Prochlorococcus marinus subsp. marinus str. CCMP1375: one gene and its partner. Each later gene encodes a partner of the first gene's protein in a complex. Links are inferred from orthologs where the notes say so. Each region holds a gene or a part of one and is shown in the gene's direction. Other genes may lie near its edges.

The links. Proteins that work in one complex are often made in the same cells at the same time.
Region 2: the proteins of carA (region 1) and carB are in contact, whole or in part, in a solved structure (PDB 1KEE), measured with the Escherichia coli proteins. The link is inferred for Prochlorococcus marinus subsp. marinus str. CCMP1375 from one-to-one orthologs.

What each region holds. Positions count from the first base shown.
Region 1 is NC_005042.1:672,656-680,779, forward strand. The notes cover bases 2,295-5,063. They hold carA (glutamine-hydrolyzing carbamoyl-phosphate synthase small subunit), read left to right. Parts: upstream 2,295-2,990; coding sequence 2,991-4,136; downstream 4,137-5,063. Other genes in these bases: trpD (anthranilate phosphoribosyltransferase), read left to right, coding at 2,295-2,950; PRO_RS03685 (STAS domain-containing protein), read left to right, coding at 4,159-4,566; PRO_RS03690 (Mini-ribonuclease 3), read left to right, coding at 4,563-4,976; rlmB (23S rRNA (guanosine(2251)-2'-O)-methyltransferase RlmB), read left to right, coding at 4,981-5,063. In the rest of the region: PRO_RS03665 (ABC transporter ATP-binding protein), read right to left, coding at 1-1,415; PRO_RS03670 (DUF3288 family protein), read left to right, coding at 1,501-1,806; more of trpD, read left to right, coding at 1,925-2,294; more of rlmB, read left to right, coding at 5,064-6,237; PRO_RS03700 (DUF1816 domain-containing protein), read left to right, coding at 6,385-6,615; Asp-tRNA(Asn)/Glu-tRNA(Gln) amidotransferase subunit GatA, read left to right, coding at 6,666-8,124. UniProt on the Escherichia coli protein: Small subunit of the glutamine-dependent carbamoyl phosphate synthetase (CPSase).
Region 2 is NC_005042.1:810,488-818,509, forward strand. Bases 3,067-6,952 are described here. They hold carB (carbamoyl-phosphate synthase large subunit), read left to right. Parts: upstream 3,067-3,425; coding sequence 3,426-6,752; downstream 6,753-6,952. Other genes in these bases: PRO_RS04400 (DUF3318 domain-containing protein), read right to left, coding at 3,067-3,303; PRO_RS04410 (DUF6447 family protein), read right to left, coding at 6,767-6,952. In the rest of the region: PRO_RS04375 (chlorophyll a/b binding light-harvesting protein), read left to right, coding at 1-236; PRO_RS04385 (asparaginase), read right to left, coding at 832-1,809; PRO_RS04390 (CGLD27 family protein), read right to left, coding at 1,810-2,316; rsfS (ribosome silencing factor), read right to left, coding at 2,328-2,675; more of PRO_RS04400, read right to left, coding at 2,668-3,066; more of PRO_RS04410, read right to left, coding at 6,953-6,994; PRO_RS04415 (ABC transporter ATP-binding protein), read right to left, coding at 7,069-8,022. UniProt on the Escherichia coli protein: Large subunit of the glutamine-dependent carbamoyl phosphate synthetase (CPSase).

The sequences.
Region 1 (8,124 bases):
CTCTCTCCTACTAGTGTTTCAAAACCATCAGGAAAACCTTTAATATCTTCAGTTAAATGAGCTTGTGAGGCTACCAATTTAACTTTATCAATTGTTTCATCTGGAACGCCAAATCTGATGTTGTTTTTTAGTGTAGTAGTAAATAGATACCCCTCTTGAGGTACTAAAGAGATATTTTTTCTTAACTCATCAAGCTTTAGTTCAACTACATCAATGTCATCAAGAAAAAGTTGTTTGCTTGATACATTAATCATCCGACCTAATGCTCTGGCAAGTGTTGTCTTCCCACACCCAACAGGACCAACTATTGCAACTAGCTCTCCTGGCTGAATAACAAAATTAATATTTTTTAGAATTTCCTTTTGGTCATTTTCATAACTTATGTTGAGACCTCTTGCCTCTAATTTGCCTTTAACAGGAAGCTTTAATCTTCTGCTTTGATTTTGGTCTTTAATTAAAGGAGTGTTTGTTAGCAACTCCTCTATTCGTTCAAGACTTACTTGACCTAGTTGAAATGTGTTTAAAGTGAACCCTAATAGTGCTGTCGGAAAAACTAATCTTTCTACGTAAAGTATCAATGCAATTAACCCACCAATTGTTAGAAAGCCTTTCTCAATAAGACCACTCCCAAGAGCAAGTATCAAAAGAAGAGATATTGATGAAATGCCTTGAAGTAGAGGAAATAAAGTACTTGCTGTTCTTGCAAGATTGATGGCAGCATTTTTGTAGTTGATATTTAACTTTGAGAATGCGTTGCCTTCAGCAGCTTCTTGACCATATATTTTTATGGCACTAATACCTGATAAATCCTCTTGAATTAATTCACTAAGCCTTGAAAGAGCTTCTTGTTGCCTTTTTCTTTGACCAATCATTCGGCCTACAAAAAGGCGAACAGTTCCTAGCATTAATGGATACAGACTTACTGAGGCTGCCGTTAACCAAGGACTTATGGAAAGCATTGCAGGAATAGTGAAGGCATAGGCTAAAAATGTGTTCGTAAGACTTAAAATTGCAAAGCCTAGTAGGCGTCTTATGTTTTCAATATCACTTGTCGCTCTTGTTATGACTTCCCCGCTCCCAGTTTTTTGAACCCATTCTGGATCTTGTATAAGCATGTGATCAAATAAACGTTGTCTGAGATCAACTTCAACCTGTCGTCCAATACCAAAAACAAGTTGCCGAGATAAAAGTCTAACTATGCCCATAACAGTTGCTAATGAAATGATCCAACCTGCTTGCCTAAGAATGTTGTTAAAGCTAAAGCCTTCTTCAAGGGCATCTACTACACGACGAACTTCAAAAGGAATTGCAACGCTCAAGATATTGACAATTAATAGGCTTATTGCTCCTAGAATTAATGTCCGTCTATGAGGCTTTAAATATCTATTTATTAGATCAATTCGAAATGCTGCCATGACTTCATTAGTATGAGTACCAATTTATATTGCTTACGGTGAAAAAAGTGAGTTGGTTGTTCTATTTAATTCAGGAAGCTGACTGATGGGAGATCAAAATCATCCTTTATATTCGACTGATCGAGAGAATGTGAATAGATTGCTCTCCAAAAACTCTCCTGAAGATGAGGACTTAATTGATATAGCTCGTTTGTTTATGAGATATGAGAACTTCCCTGGTGCAAAAGATCTTCAGATGGATATGCTTAAAATTTTAAAATTGTGGGGCATTACAAAAGAAGAGCTACATAGTTCTACTAGGGAAATATGGCGTAAAGGTTATAGACCTGATAGTTTCCCAGAAGAAATGCTTGGATCAAGTTTCGATACCTCCGAGAATTCTGTCAATTAATTTCATAGGCTTCTCCACTTTTTTACTTATTAGAAGTAAATTATCAAGTAATAGTGGAGATATCCCCATCAACATTAATGAGGGATAAATCACTTGTTTTTATAGAGTCAATTTTTTTATGCCTATTGTCTCTTGGCCAGAACTCCTAGAAAAGCTTTTATCAACAAAAGAGATTTCTGAAATTGAAGCAAAAGCTCTTATGAAGGCTTGGCTTAATGACGAACTCTTGCCAGTACAAACAGGTGCTTTCCTAACTGCTTTAAGAGCTAAGCAAATTTCAGGATTGGAATTGTCTTCTATGGCAGAAGTTCTTAGGGATGCTTGCTTATTTCCCTATCCTCTTCCAGAAGTCTTTATGGTTGATACTTGTGGTACAGGTGGTGATGGAGCTGATACTTTTAACATCTCAACAGCAGTTGCTTTTGTTACAGCATCTTGTGGAGTTACTATTGCTAAGCATGGAAATAGAAGTGCAAGCGGCAAAGTTGGATCAGCTGATGTTTTAGAAGGACTCGGAATAAAATTAAATGCCCCTCTTGAATTAGTGGTCAAAGCGATTGAAAAAAATAACATTACATTTTTGTTTGCACCAGCCTGGCATTCTTCTTTAATAAATTTAGCTCCTTTAAGAAAAGCTCTTGGCGTAAGAACAGTCTTCAACCTTCTTGGACCATTAGTTAATCCTTTTAGACCAAAGGCCCAAGTCTTAGGAGTAGCTAAATCTGAATTGTTGGATCCAATGGTAGAAGCCTTAAGGAATTTAGGTTTAGAAAGAGCAGTAGTGGTTCATGGTGCGGGTGGCTTAGATGAAGCTTCATTAGAAGGACCTAATGAAGTTAGGTTTCTAGAAAATGGTCAAATAACATCTAAAACCTTGGATGTAGAAGAGTTAGGGTTGACTATTTCTCCTAATAGCACTCTGAAGGGAGGTTCTCTAGCAACAAATCAGGATATTCTTCGTTCCTTGTTTCAAGGGAGAGGGACACAATCACAAAGGGAGGTTGTTGCACTTAACTCGTCCTTAGTATTTTGGGCCTCTGGGAAAGAACTTGATTTAAAAAAAGGAGTTACCATAGCTTTAGAAGCCATGGAATTGTCTAAACCATTGGATAAATTTAATGAGCTAAAATGTTGTTTAGAATGAAAATTTTGCAATACCTAAAAATCTTATTTAATTAATCTTTATGAGCATTTTCTCTGGTAATGACAATGCAATTTTGGTTTTATCTGATGGTACTTTTATTGAAGGGAAAGCATTTGGTTTTAGAGGAACTGTGTCAGGCGAAATTGTTTTTAATACTGGTATTACCGGTTATCAGGAGGTATTGACAGATCCTAGTTATTTTGGACAATTAATAACGTTTACTTTTCCTGAATTAGGAAATACTGGTGTAAACCCTGAAGATCAAGAATCTGATTCGCCATCTGCAAAAGGTGTTATCGCTAGACAAGTCTCTTGCTATGCAAGTAATTGGCGTTCAACTAAAACTTTTGAGCAGTGGTTGAAAGATGAAAAGGTTGTTGGGATTTGTGATGTAGATACAAGAGCGCTAGTTAGACACTTGCGAAGCTCTGGCACTATGAATGCAATTATATCTTCAGAAAATAATGCTTCTCCATCATCCTTATTAAATACAATTAGGCAGGCTCCGCAAATGAAGGGGCTTAATTTAACTGGTGAAGTTACAACTAAAAAGCCATATAAGTGGAATTCACTTGCCTCAGTTGATTTTGATGAGAGAGTTGTTAATCAGGCAATGTCTCCTTTTAATGTAGTAGCTATAGATTTTGGGATAAAAAGATCAATTCTAAATCGATTGGTAGCGCACGGTTGTGAAGTTAATGTTTTGCCTGCAAATACAAGCTTTTCCGAAGTTATGTCTTTTAACCCTGAAGGGGTGTTCTTCTCTAATGGACCTGGAGATCCTTCTTCTGTTAAGGAAGGAATGTCTTTAGCTAAGCGTTTAATAGAAGAGGTAGATGTACCTATGTTTGGAATTTGTTTAGGCCATCAAATTCTAGGATTGGCCCTTGGAGGAAAGACTTTTAAACTTGCATATGGTCATAGAGGTTTAAATCATCCATGCGGTAAAACAGGGCGAATAGAAATAACAAGTCAGAATCATGGCTTTGCTTTGGATGCCTTGTCTTTAGATAAAGATGTTGTTGAGATAACACATTTGAACCTGAATGATGGAACTGTTGCAGGCATCGCAATGTGTAACAGGCCAATCTTTGGCATCCAATATCACCCAGAAGCCAGTCCAGGCCCTCATGATGCGGATCACCATTTTTCCCGTTTTGTTGATCTAATGTCAGAACGTCGTTGAAGCGTGGTTGAGTTGCTTTTTGATCACTAATATTCTTTTGAGAAGTATTAGGGGGTTTGGTCCCATAACCGAATTACAACGATTGACCGTTTCTTTACGGGGTGGATTTGAAAGAAAAAAAGGCTGTTTAGTTTTTTATTTCACTGGACAGCTAGATGCTTACTCAGAGAAACAGTTTACAGATTTTGTAAATGATGTCCTTAGCTCCAACAAATTGCCGATTGTGCTTGATCTAACAAAAATAGATTTTATTGATTCTTCTGGCTTAGGAGCAATGGTGCATTCCGCCAAAAAATGCAAAAAGGATAAGAGATCTTTTGTTGTCGTGGGCAATCCAAGAGTTATTCAAACTATCAAGCTTGTTCGTTTAGAGGATTTTCTTCATGTAGCAGCTGATTTGAACGCAGCTCTCACTCAATTAGCAGCTTGACTGATTGGATTCGTCTCTTGAAACCATCTGGGAGCCCAGATGCTTTGGGCACTTTGCAATTAGCTTGGTTGGGAGATGCTATTTGGGAAATGCATCAGAGACTTCGTCTTTGTGAAAAGCCAGCTAAAAGTAAAGACCTTCATTTTTCTGTTGTTTCACTAGTAAGAGCTGAGGCTCAGGCTGCAGCCTTAGAAAATCTTGATTATTATTTGACAGATTTAGAGAGAAAATTCGTCAGAAAAGGACGTAATCGTGTTGGCCGTGGTTCTCGTAAGGTAAATATTGCTATTTATGGTAAGGCTACTGGCTTCGAAACACTTATTGGATGGTTGTTTTTGAAAGACCCCAATCGCCTTGCTCAGCTACTAGATCGATTAGATCAAATCGAATCTGATAAAAAAAAGGATTAAAAAAATGAGTTCTAATGATCGCCGTGGAGGCAATTTTTCTAGAGATTTTTCTTCTAAAGAAAGAAAGAATAATAAGAGAGGTTCCTCTGCTTCAATGAGATGGAAAAAAGGTAATAAATCAGAATGGAATCAAAGCGATCATAAAAAAGATTCTCCATATCGCAGAGATACGGAGAAAGTTAATTTTGATAGAGGTAATCAGAAGAAAAGAAATTTTGATAATGCAAGAGATTCTTCTGCTTCTAATAAAGCATCATTTAATTCAAAGAGAGCTTGGAGGAGTATTAATTCAGAAGAAACCCAAAACAGATCATCTAGTAACAAAAGACAGCCGAATCTTGTTCAAAGTAGAAGATTTACTTCTTTTTCAAGAAATAATCAAAATGATTTTAGTCAGAGTACACAAGAAATAGAGAAACCTAAGCAGAACTTTGTTTTTGAGAGTGAGTCAAATGATATTTTTTGGGGTAGACATTCAACTCAAGCAATTCTTGAGTCAGGTCGAGCAATTCATAGAATTTGGTGTACATCTGAGATAAGAAGTTCACCGCGCTTTTTTCAACTTCTAAAGGATGCAAAAGCCTTAGGTGTTCTTGTTGAAGAAGTTTCATGGGCAAGATTGGGACATGTTACGACTGGAGGAGTTCATCAAGGTATAGCCCTACAAACAGCAGCCTCGGAGACTTTTGATTTGAAAACACTTATTGAAGGCTGCCAATCTATAGATGAATCTCCTGTTTTAATAGCTTTAGATGGCCTTACAGATCCTCAAAATTTAGGAGCGATAGTTCGCTCTGCTGAAGCATTGGGGGCTCATGGATTGATTCTTCCGCAAAGACGAAGTGCTGGATTGACAGGTTCTGTTGCGAAAGTTGCCGCAGGAGCTTTGGAACATTTACCTGTTGCAAGAGTTGTTAATTTGAACCGATCTTTAGAAGAACTTAAAAAATCTGGATATACAATAATTGGCCTTGCAGGAGAAGGAGACAAAACAATTAATGAAATTACTTTTGATGGTCCATTGGTATTGGCAATAGGTTCAGAGGAAAAAGGCTTGTCTCTCCTTACTAGAAGGCACTGTGATTTCCTAGTGAAAATTCCTCTTAGAGGAGTTACAACTAGCTTAAATGCCTCAGTAGCAACCTCAGTGGTTTTGTATGAAGTAGCTAGACAAGGCTGGATGAAAGGGATTGCAGGGCAAGATCCTTCCCCTAAATTAGTAAGAGCAAAATTGGAAACTAAACCTTTTCAAACCAATTAAAGAAATCTAATCACATGATCTCAGTTTTTGAACAACTTATATTTTCAAATAAAATGGTTGATTGAACATTTAAGTCAAAAGAATCCAAGTAGGCGTTAGTTTTTTTTATACATAAGTACTAATATTGTAAAAGATCATTAATTAACTATGGGCCCATTTAGGGCGATTCGCGTTTTAGGTAACAGTTTTGGCTTCGCTTGGTGGGCTAAGATTGAGACTCAAAACCCTAATACCACTTATTGGTTTGGTCCTTTTTTAACGCAAAGAAGTCTTAGAAATAACGTGCCTATTTTCTTGGATGATTTGACAAGTGAAGGTATTGAATCTATAACCCATGATTTTGTTCGTTGTAGACGCATAGAGCCTTTAACCCTTTGACCCTTTTTTACTTAGTGCGATAGCTTCTTATATAAGTACACCAAATAATAATGTCCATAGCTAAATGGCGACAGAAATTAAACAAAGGAGAGGTTTCTTCTCTTGAGTTGATAAATCAACAAATCAATCGTATAGAAGAAGTTGAAAATACCCTTCATTCCTATCTGTATTTGAATCATGAAAAGGCTAGAGCTTCAGCCATCAAAATTGATGAGGCTAGAGCTGCGGGGGAAGAGCTGCCTCCTTTAGCAGGAGTTCCTTTTGCAATAAAAGATAATCTTTGTACAAAAGGTATACCTACGACTTGTTCAAGCAAGATGTTGGAGGAATTTATTCCACCTTATGAATCTACTGTTACGCAAAGACTCTGGAAGGCTGGAGGAATACTTTTAGGGAAAACAAATCTAGATGAATTTGCTATGGGAAGTTCAACCGAAACGTCAGCATTTGGCCCTACGAAAAATCCTTGGGACATAACAAGAGTCCCCGGAGGCAGTTCTGGAGGTAGTGCTGCTGCTGTTGCTTCAGGGTTATGTACAGCGGCTTTAGGCTCTGACACAGGCGGGTCTATAAGACAACCTGCTTCTTTTTGTGGTGTGGTAGGTCTAAAACCTACATATGGACGTGTAAGTAGATGGGGACTCATTGCTTTTGCTAGCTCTTTAGACCAGGTTGGACCTTTTTCTACAAATGTTTCTGATGCTGCTGAAATTTTACAGGTAATAGCTGGACATGACCCAAGAGATTCAACTTGTTTAGACGTACCAGTTCCAAAATATTCAGATCACATTTCTGAATCTATTTCTGGCCTTCGGATTGGGTTGATAAAAGAATGTTTTGATCAAGAAGGCTTGGATTTAGAAGTAAAGAAGTCGGTTCTTAAAGCAGCTGATCAGCTCCAATCTCTTGGAGCTGAATTAATAGAAGTCTCATGTCCTAGATTTACTGATGGAATAGCTACTTATTATGTGATAGCTCCTTCTGAAGCTTCTGCAAATTTGGCAAGGTATGATGGAGTTAAATATGGATACAGAGCTAAAGAGGTAGATAATTTATCAGACATGACGGCTTTTACTCGAGCTAGAGGTTTTGGCAGCGAAGTCCAAAGAAGAATCTTGATAGGTACATATGCATTGTCTGCAGGATATGTAGATGCCTACTACAGAAAAGCTCAACAAGTTAGAACACTTATTCGCAGAGATTTTGAAAATGCATTTAAAAATGTTGATATTCTTTTGACTCCCACTTCTCCTACAACAGCTTTTAAATCAGGTGCTCATCAAAATGATCCCTTGGCAATGTATTTGTCGGATTTATTGACTATTCCAGCAAATTTAGCAGGACTTCCTTCTATAAGCCTACCTTGTGGATTCGATGAAAAGGCTTTGCCTATTGGATTGCAATTAATAGCCAATGTATTAGATGAAACACGCTTGTTGCAAGTTGCGCATCAATATGAGCAGGCTGCAGAAATTATGAATTCAGCACCTGAAAGCAGCTTAATCAATT
Region 2 (8,022 bases), 140 kb from region 1 along the record:
ATGGTGATGTTCTTCAATTCAAGTTGGGAATAGCTCCTTACTGGATTGACACAGATTCATCCCTAGCTGCAGATGCCCACACTGGGCGTGCATGGTTGACCAATGTTCACTTCTTCATTGGATTCTTCTATCTTCAGGGACATTTCTTCCATGGTTTAAGAGCCCTTGGATTTGATTTCAAGAGTATTGGCAAATTGTTTGACAATCTTGAAACTTCAGAAACTACATTGAACTGATCAATTAATCCTTTTAGATTTAATTCTTAGTTCTTTAGTTCTAATCTACAAAGCCCTGCTTCGGCAGGGCTTTTTATTTGAATTGTTATTAAAAAAGTATAGATTGGCCGTTCTTTGGTATTTTTGGCTCCGTCTCCACTAAAAGATATCTAGGAGGATTTTAAATATTAAGAAGACTCATTTTAATAACCTCAGTAATTATTTATGGCTAAAAAAGCTTAAATGCCTGCCTACATTTGTGTGTTTTACAAAGTCAGAAGTCTGTCCTGCTTTTGGACATGCGCCCTAGGGGGTTAATAATAGTTCTATAGTTTCTTGAAGTGGATATTTACTTGAATGGGTTCTTTTGAGGATGTCTCTAAAAAAATAATTAGGTTATATCTGAGATTTGACCATTTCTAATACTTCTCTTGATTTTGCTAAACATAGTTAAAAGGCATTAAAAAGGCTGTTAGCACTTGGATTTAATTGGTGGCGGGGGGGAGATTTGAACTCCCGACCTTCGGGTTATGAGCCCGACGAGCTACCAGACTGCTCTACCCCGCGATGATTTACCAAGCATACATCCGAATGCGCCAGGGACTTATTGGATTATTTACTTTTCCTGAAATCTTAGTTCCCCTTCAACTTCTAATTTCACCCCAGGATTAATCTTTAAAACGATATCTTCTAGCTCTTCAAGGCTTACAGGGGTGATCCAATCAAGCTGTTTTAGCAAATGAAGGGCAACCGCTTGCTTTGCTCTTCTAGAGCCATCTTCAACTTTTATGGCAATGCCCATCCCTTCTCCAATTTTGCTGAGGCATTGAATTCCTTCTGAACCGCCTTTGCTAATTAGTTGGCCGTGTGATCTTTTAATTACTTCTGTATCAAATCTCCCTTCTCCTGCAATAAGTTCTGGTTCTCTTATCATTGCCCTACTTATTTGCTCCAATTCGTTATGACTTGAACCACTTAATTGTGCATAAAGAAATGCAATTTGAAAAAGTCCTAGCCTTAATGTAGGTGCCCCACAATCATCTCTTGCGGTTACTAGTTCTTTCGTTGATATACCTAGCATTTCAGATACTCTCCTATTGATTTCTATTTGAAGTGGATGGTTAACTTGCAAATAACTATTTATTGGCCAGTTCATTTTCTTACATGTTGCTAGAAATGCAGCATGTTTCCCTGAGCAATTATGTTCTAGGCTGCTTTTTTTGCTCTTGGGAACTGGACATTGCAGTTGTTCAGCATTTAATTCAGAATTCCAAAGGAGTTTAAATGACTCCCTTGCATGTTTTTTTGTACCAGAATGTGAGCCACATGCAATTGCTAAAACTTTTTCGTCGTACATAACTTTTTCATACGCACCACTACTTATAAAAGGTATGGCTTGAAATGGTTTTAATGCTGATCGTATGAATGTTTGATAATTTGAGTCGCCAGCCTTCATTAATACTCTGCCTTTCCTATCACAAATAACAGCATGAACATTATGAATAGATTCAACATATGAACCACGCTTAAGATAAACTTTTAATGTTGGAGTTCTTTTATTATTAGAAGTATCCAATGCTTGTATTATGTCCATTTAATTAATTCTTATATAAAAAAAATAAGATGTTAGCAAAAATATAAACAATATTAATAGATATTTAGTTGTAGTTTTTATTTTTGAAATTATTGGTAAAACTTCTTGTGAAGCTATAAGTTTATCTCTTAGTAGCCATGATGAAGGCTTTTCCCAGTCTTTGCCATCATGCCAATCGCTTTCTTCATAAGTAATAGTTTTGGATAATAATCTTTTGTATACATAATCCCAACCCCATAATTGTCTAAGAAGAATTAATATAGGTATGATTATACTTGAAAGAAATGATAAAGATATGAGATTAAATATATTTAACCTCAAAGTATAACTACCAGTACTTATTATTATGAAAAATGGGAATGAAATAATCCATGTTAGGAATAATTTTTTAATAAAGTTGTTAATACTTTTAGTAGGCCATGAAAAAAATAATGAATTTGTTAGTTGAGTAAATTCATCTGAAGGTCTTTGCTCTATTGGAACAGGAGAGTTTAAATAGCTTTCCATGATTAATATATCTAGTTTGAGTATTTATATAGAGTTCCATTGCTCCAAAATGACTCTAATTCATAAAATTTTCTTTCATTAGGTTGGAAAACATTGATGATAATATCTCCGTAATCTAAAAGAGCCCATTTACCTTCATTTACTCCTTCCTTCCTAAGTGGAATAATATTGGCTTTTTTGTTTAGCCTATCTTCTATTGAATTTATAATTGACCTTACTTGAACATCAGAAAGACCTTCTGTAATTAGGATCCAATCTGCAATACTTGATACTTTATCTATTTGAATTATTTGTATATCTATTGCTTTAAGATCATCTGCAGCTTTTGCAGCTAGTTCTATGACTTTTTGACTATCCATATACATTTTCACTTGTTATTGATTGTTTTGAACCTTGTTGCTCAGCCATTTCTGCTCTTGCTCTTTCGGCACTTTTTCTAAGTGCTTCTAAGCGATTTTCATAAAAGCTTCTTCTTTTCTTTTTTCTAGTATTTTCTATAAGCTCTTTTAAGGCGCCACCAAGGCTTTTATATGCATTTGGTACGCTGTAACCAAATCTACATGCTAGGTCAATAGCCCTTTCATCTGCTGATATTGCATCTTGAAGTCTTTTTTCGGAATTATTTTTCAAATACAGCCTGTACCCAGCAAAGCCAGATAGACCTAATGCTAAAAGAAGTAATAGTCCATCTTGTACCCATAGTTCTCCGATAGCTCCTCCAAGTCCTATTGCAAGAGCTGCCATCTCCCATCCATCTCTAGGGATGGTATCGTTTTGAATTCTGCCTACTTCATGCCAGAAAAGTAGGTTCCTATGGTCAAGAGCCAAGTTGTCCCATTGTTCAATATCTATCTGAATTTCAACTTCGTCACTTCCAATTTCCTCAAGATCTATAAGCGGAGGGTCTATTGCAGCAGCAGTTTCAATGAAAACCCAGCTTTGGTTTTCTGGAGGTAATAGCCCTTTTAGGCGCTGAAGCTCACTCATAGTTTCTGCTTTTCAATTTAAACAACTTAGCTAGTATTTGAATGTTAGTAGCTACTTGGTTAGCTGACTCTTATCAGCATCTATAGAAGCGAACTGAAACTCAGAACAAATTATTAAAACCAATGCCACGACGTAACGATATACGTCGCATATTAATTCTAGGCTCTGGACCTATTGTCATAGGCCAAGCTTGTGAATTTGATTATTCAGGGACACAGGCCTGCAAGGCACTTAAAAAAGAAGGGTTTGAAGTTGTTTTAATCAACTCTAATCCTGCTTCTATAATGACTGATCCTGAAATGGCAGACAGGACTTACATTGAACCTTTAACTACAGAAGTTATTACGAAAATAATTGAATTGGAGAAACCAGATGCTCTGTTGCCAACAATGGGAGGTCAAACAGCCCTTAATGCAGCAGTTGATCTTGCAGAAAAAGGCATACTCCGTAAATTCAAGATTGAACTTATTGGTGCTGATTTAGAGTCAATTAATAAAGCTGAGGATAGACAACTATTCAAAAATTCGATGGAGAAGATAGGTGTGAATGTATGTCCTTCTGGCATAGCTTGTAATATTGAAGAGGCAATAAATGTTGGTTCAAATATAGAAAGTTTCCCAAGAATTATTAGACCTGCCTTTACCCTAGGTGGAAGTGGTGGTGGGATTGCTTATAATCAAGAAGAATTTATATCGATATGTAAGTCTGGCTTAGAGGCAAGTCCAGCCTCTCAAATACTAATAGAAAAATCCCTCTTAGGTTGGAAAGAATTTGAGTTAGAAGTAATGCGGGATAATGTAGATAATGTTGTGATTATTTGCAGCATAGAAAACATAGATCCAATGGGAATACATACAGGAGATTCGATTACAATTGCGCCTGCTCAAACCTTAACTGACCGTGAGTATCAGAGATTAAGAGATCAATCTATAAAGATTATTAGAGAAATAGGAGTAGAAACAGGAGGTAGTAATGTTCAATTTGCGGTTAATCCAGTTGATGGAGAGGTTGTTGTTATAGAGATGAATCCAAGAGTTAGTAGGTCTTCAGCGCTAGCAAGTAAAGCTACTGGGTTTCCCATAGCAAAGATTGCAGCACTTTTGGCAATTGGTTATAGACTTGATGAAATTTTGAATGATATTACTGGTAAAACCCCTTGTTGTTTTGAGCCAACTATTGATTACATTGTTACCAAAATACCCAGGTTTGCCTTTGAAAAGTTTAGTGGAAGTCCTCCTATCTTAACTACTTCTATGAAATCAGTTGGAGAAGTTATGGCAATAGGTAGGAGTTTCGAGGAGTCTTTTCAAAAAGCACTAAGATCTTTAGAAATAGGTTTATCAGGATGGTCTTATGATTGTGAAAATATAAACATTAGCCTTAAAGATATAGATAGGTTATTGCGAGTACCATCGCCAGATAGATTAATGGCGATAAAGATGGCTATGTATCATGGTAAGAGTGATCAATATATTAACTCCCTTTCTAATATTGATATATGGTTTTTATCAAAGCTTCGAAATATAATGGAAGCAGAAAATAACAAACTACTAGGTAAAACCATTCTAGATTTAGATTATGACTCTATGTTTGAATTAAAGAAATTAGGATTCTCTGATTCACAAATAGGATTTTTAGTTGGTGAAGATGAATTACGAGTACGTTCTTTCAGGAAGGATCTAAATATAAAACCAGTTTATAAAACAGTAGATACATGTTCATCAGAGTTTGAATCAAATACACCTTACCATTATTCTACTTATGAAAGAACTTTTAAAGAAATTATTAAAGATGGTAGTTTAATAAATAAGTCTTCTGCTAATGAAGTTATTCAAAATCAATACAGGAAAATTCTAATACTTGGAGGAGGACCTAATCGTATAGGTCAAGGAATAGAATTTGACTACTGTTGTTGTCATTCTTCTTTCCAGCTTCAGAAAGAAGGTTTTCAGACAATTATGTTGAATAGTAACCCTGAAACGGTTTCTACTGATTATGATACAAGTGACAGCCTTTATTTTGAGCCACTTACTTTTGAAGATGTTTTAAATGTAATTGAACTTGAGAATCCTGAAGGTATAATTGTACAATTTGGAGGTCAGACTCCCTTGAAACTAGCAATGCCAATTCTTAATTGGTTAGATACTAAAGAAGGTAAAATGTCTGGTTCTAAAATATTTGGTACATCACCTAAATCAATAGATCAGGCTGAGGATAGAGAACAATTTGAACATATTTTAAGAGAATTAAGAGTTCGTCAACCTTCGAATGGAATAGCAAGATCTATTTCTGAAGCAGAAAAAATAGCCAATAGAATTTCATACCCTTTAGTGGTTCGACCTTCATACGTTTTAGGTGGACGAGCCATGGAAATTGTTTATGACTCTCAGGAATTGAAGACTTACATGAATAAAGCTGTAAAAGTAGAGCCTGACCACCCTGTTTTGATTGATGAGTATTTGGAAAATGCTATAGAAGTTGATGTTGATGCCTTATCAGATTCATTTGGTAATGTTGTTATAGCAGGGCTTATGGAGCATATAGAACCAGCGGGCATACATTCGGGAGATTCAGCATGTTGCCTTCCATCCATTTCACTTTCTGACTCTTCAATTAAAACAATTAAGGAATGGACTAATTCTTTAGCGAAGTCACTGAATGTAATAGGTCTTATTAATCTTCAATTTGCAGTACAAAGAGATGACAATGGCGAAGAGAAAGTATTCATAATCGAAGCTAATCCGAGAGCCTCCCGAACTATTCCTTTTGTTTCAAAAGCTATTGGATGGCCTTTGGCTCGTTTGGCTACCAGTCTTCTGATAGGGAAAACTCTTCATCAAATTGGGATATTGAATGAGCCAGTACCTCCCCTACAAACTATAAAAGAGGCTGTAATGCCCTTTCGTAGATTTCCTGGATCAGATAGCGTTCTAGGTCCAGAAATGCGCTCAACTGGGGAAGTGATGTCATCGGCTAAAAATTTTGGTATGGCCTACGCAAAATCAGAACTTGCAGCTGGAGAAGCTTTGCCTACAAAAGGAATAGTTTTTCTTTCAACTCACAATCGAGACAAGCCAGCATTAATTCCAATTGCACGTCGCCTTGTGGATTTAGGGTTTGGTTTGATTGCAACTTCTGGAACTGCAGAAGTTATCTCAAATGCGGGAATTGATGTCAGCTCAGTTCTTAAAGTTCACGAAGGCAGACCTAACATTGAGGACGTTATTCGTTCAGGCCAAATTCAATTAATTATAAATACTCCTATAGGAAGACAAGCAATATATGATGATAAATATCTTAGAAGAGCAGCTTTAGATTATTCAGTACCAACTCTTACTACTTTAGCTGGAGCAAGAGCAGCAGTAGAAGGAATTTGCGCCTTACAAAATGAGCCTATATCTGTTACCGCACTACAAGATATTCATTCATTGGTTACTTTTCATGGATAGACTCTATATTTATTTTAGGGGATTGGATCTATATCTTTAAGCTTTTCATTAAGTTGTTTTGCTAATGATTGTCTGCCGATTGCAAGTACTTTTAAAGTATCTTCATAAAGACGTAATTGATTATCAGATATTTGTAAACCTTTGACGATTTCTTTTAATTCATTAGGCAAATTATTTATATTGTATCTTTTCCCATCGAAAGTAAGAATAGGTTCTGGCTGTTCATTTGAGTAATTAGACATAAAATAAAATCTTGATATCTAATTTTAACTTTGATATTACTTTTCGCAATCCTTTTTGGAATAAATGATATTATTTATTCCTTTATATTCCTAATAAATTGCTTTTCGCATAACTCTCTATATTTTCCATTTTTGTTCATTAGTTCATCATGGCTGCCTATTTCTTTAACTCTACCTTGTTCCAATAGAATAATATTATCTGCTTCTTGAGTTGTAGATAAGCGGTGAGCTATTATTAATACTGTTCTATTTTTCATGGCTTGGTTTAGGGCCATTTGAACAGATCTTTCAGCATCCGCATCTAGTGCACTTGTAGCTTCGTCCAATAATAATATTGATGGGTTATCAAGTAATGCTCTAGCTATGGATATTCTTTGTAGCTGACCACCAGACAAGTTGGTGCCACTTTCTTCTATATAGGTATCGTATTGTTCAGGCATATTCATTATGAAATCATGCGCATTTGCTATTTTTGCTGCATTTATTACCTGATCCTTTGTTGATTCTCTACCAAAACGTATGCTTTCTAATATAGTTCCTGACAATATATTGACCTTTTGAGGGACAATAGCCATTAAACTTCTAACATCACGAGAATTTGTTAAGGCTATATTATTCCCATCTATGAATATTGCTCCTCTCTGAGGAACTAGAAATTTGAGAAGAAGAGAAAATATTGTACTTTTACCAGCACCTGATGGTCCTACAAGTGCTACTTTATTGCCGGGCTCAATCTTTAAATTTAAATTGCTAATTACTGTATTTCCATCTTTATAAGAAAAGGACAAGTTATCTATGATGATCTCACCTTTGTTTGTTGTAGTTTTAATGGGAGTAAGGTCTGACGATTTTTCTCTTGGTGCCCTTTCTATATCTTTCAATCTTCTTAGTGATGCTTTACCTTGTTGAAGTTCATTGAAATTTGTAGTTAAATGACTTATTGGATCGATTAACATTAATAATGCAGCAAAGAAACTACTAAAACCTTGACCATCTATTGCTCCTGCTTGAATTCTAAGAGCGCCAAT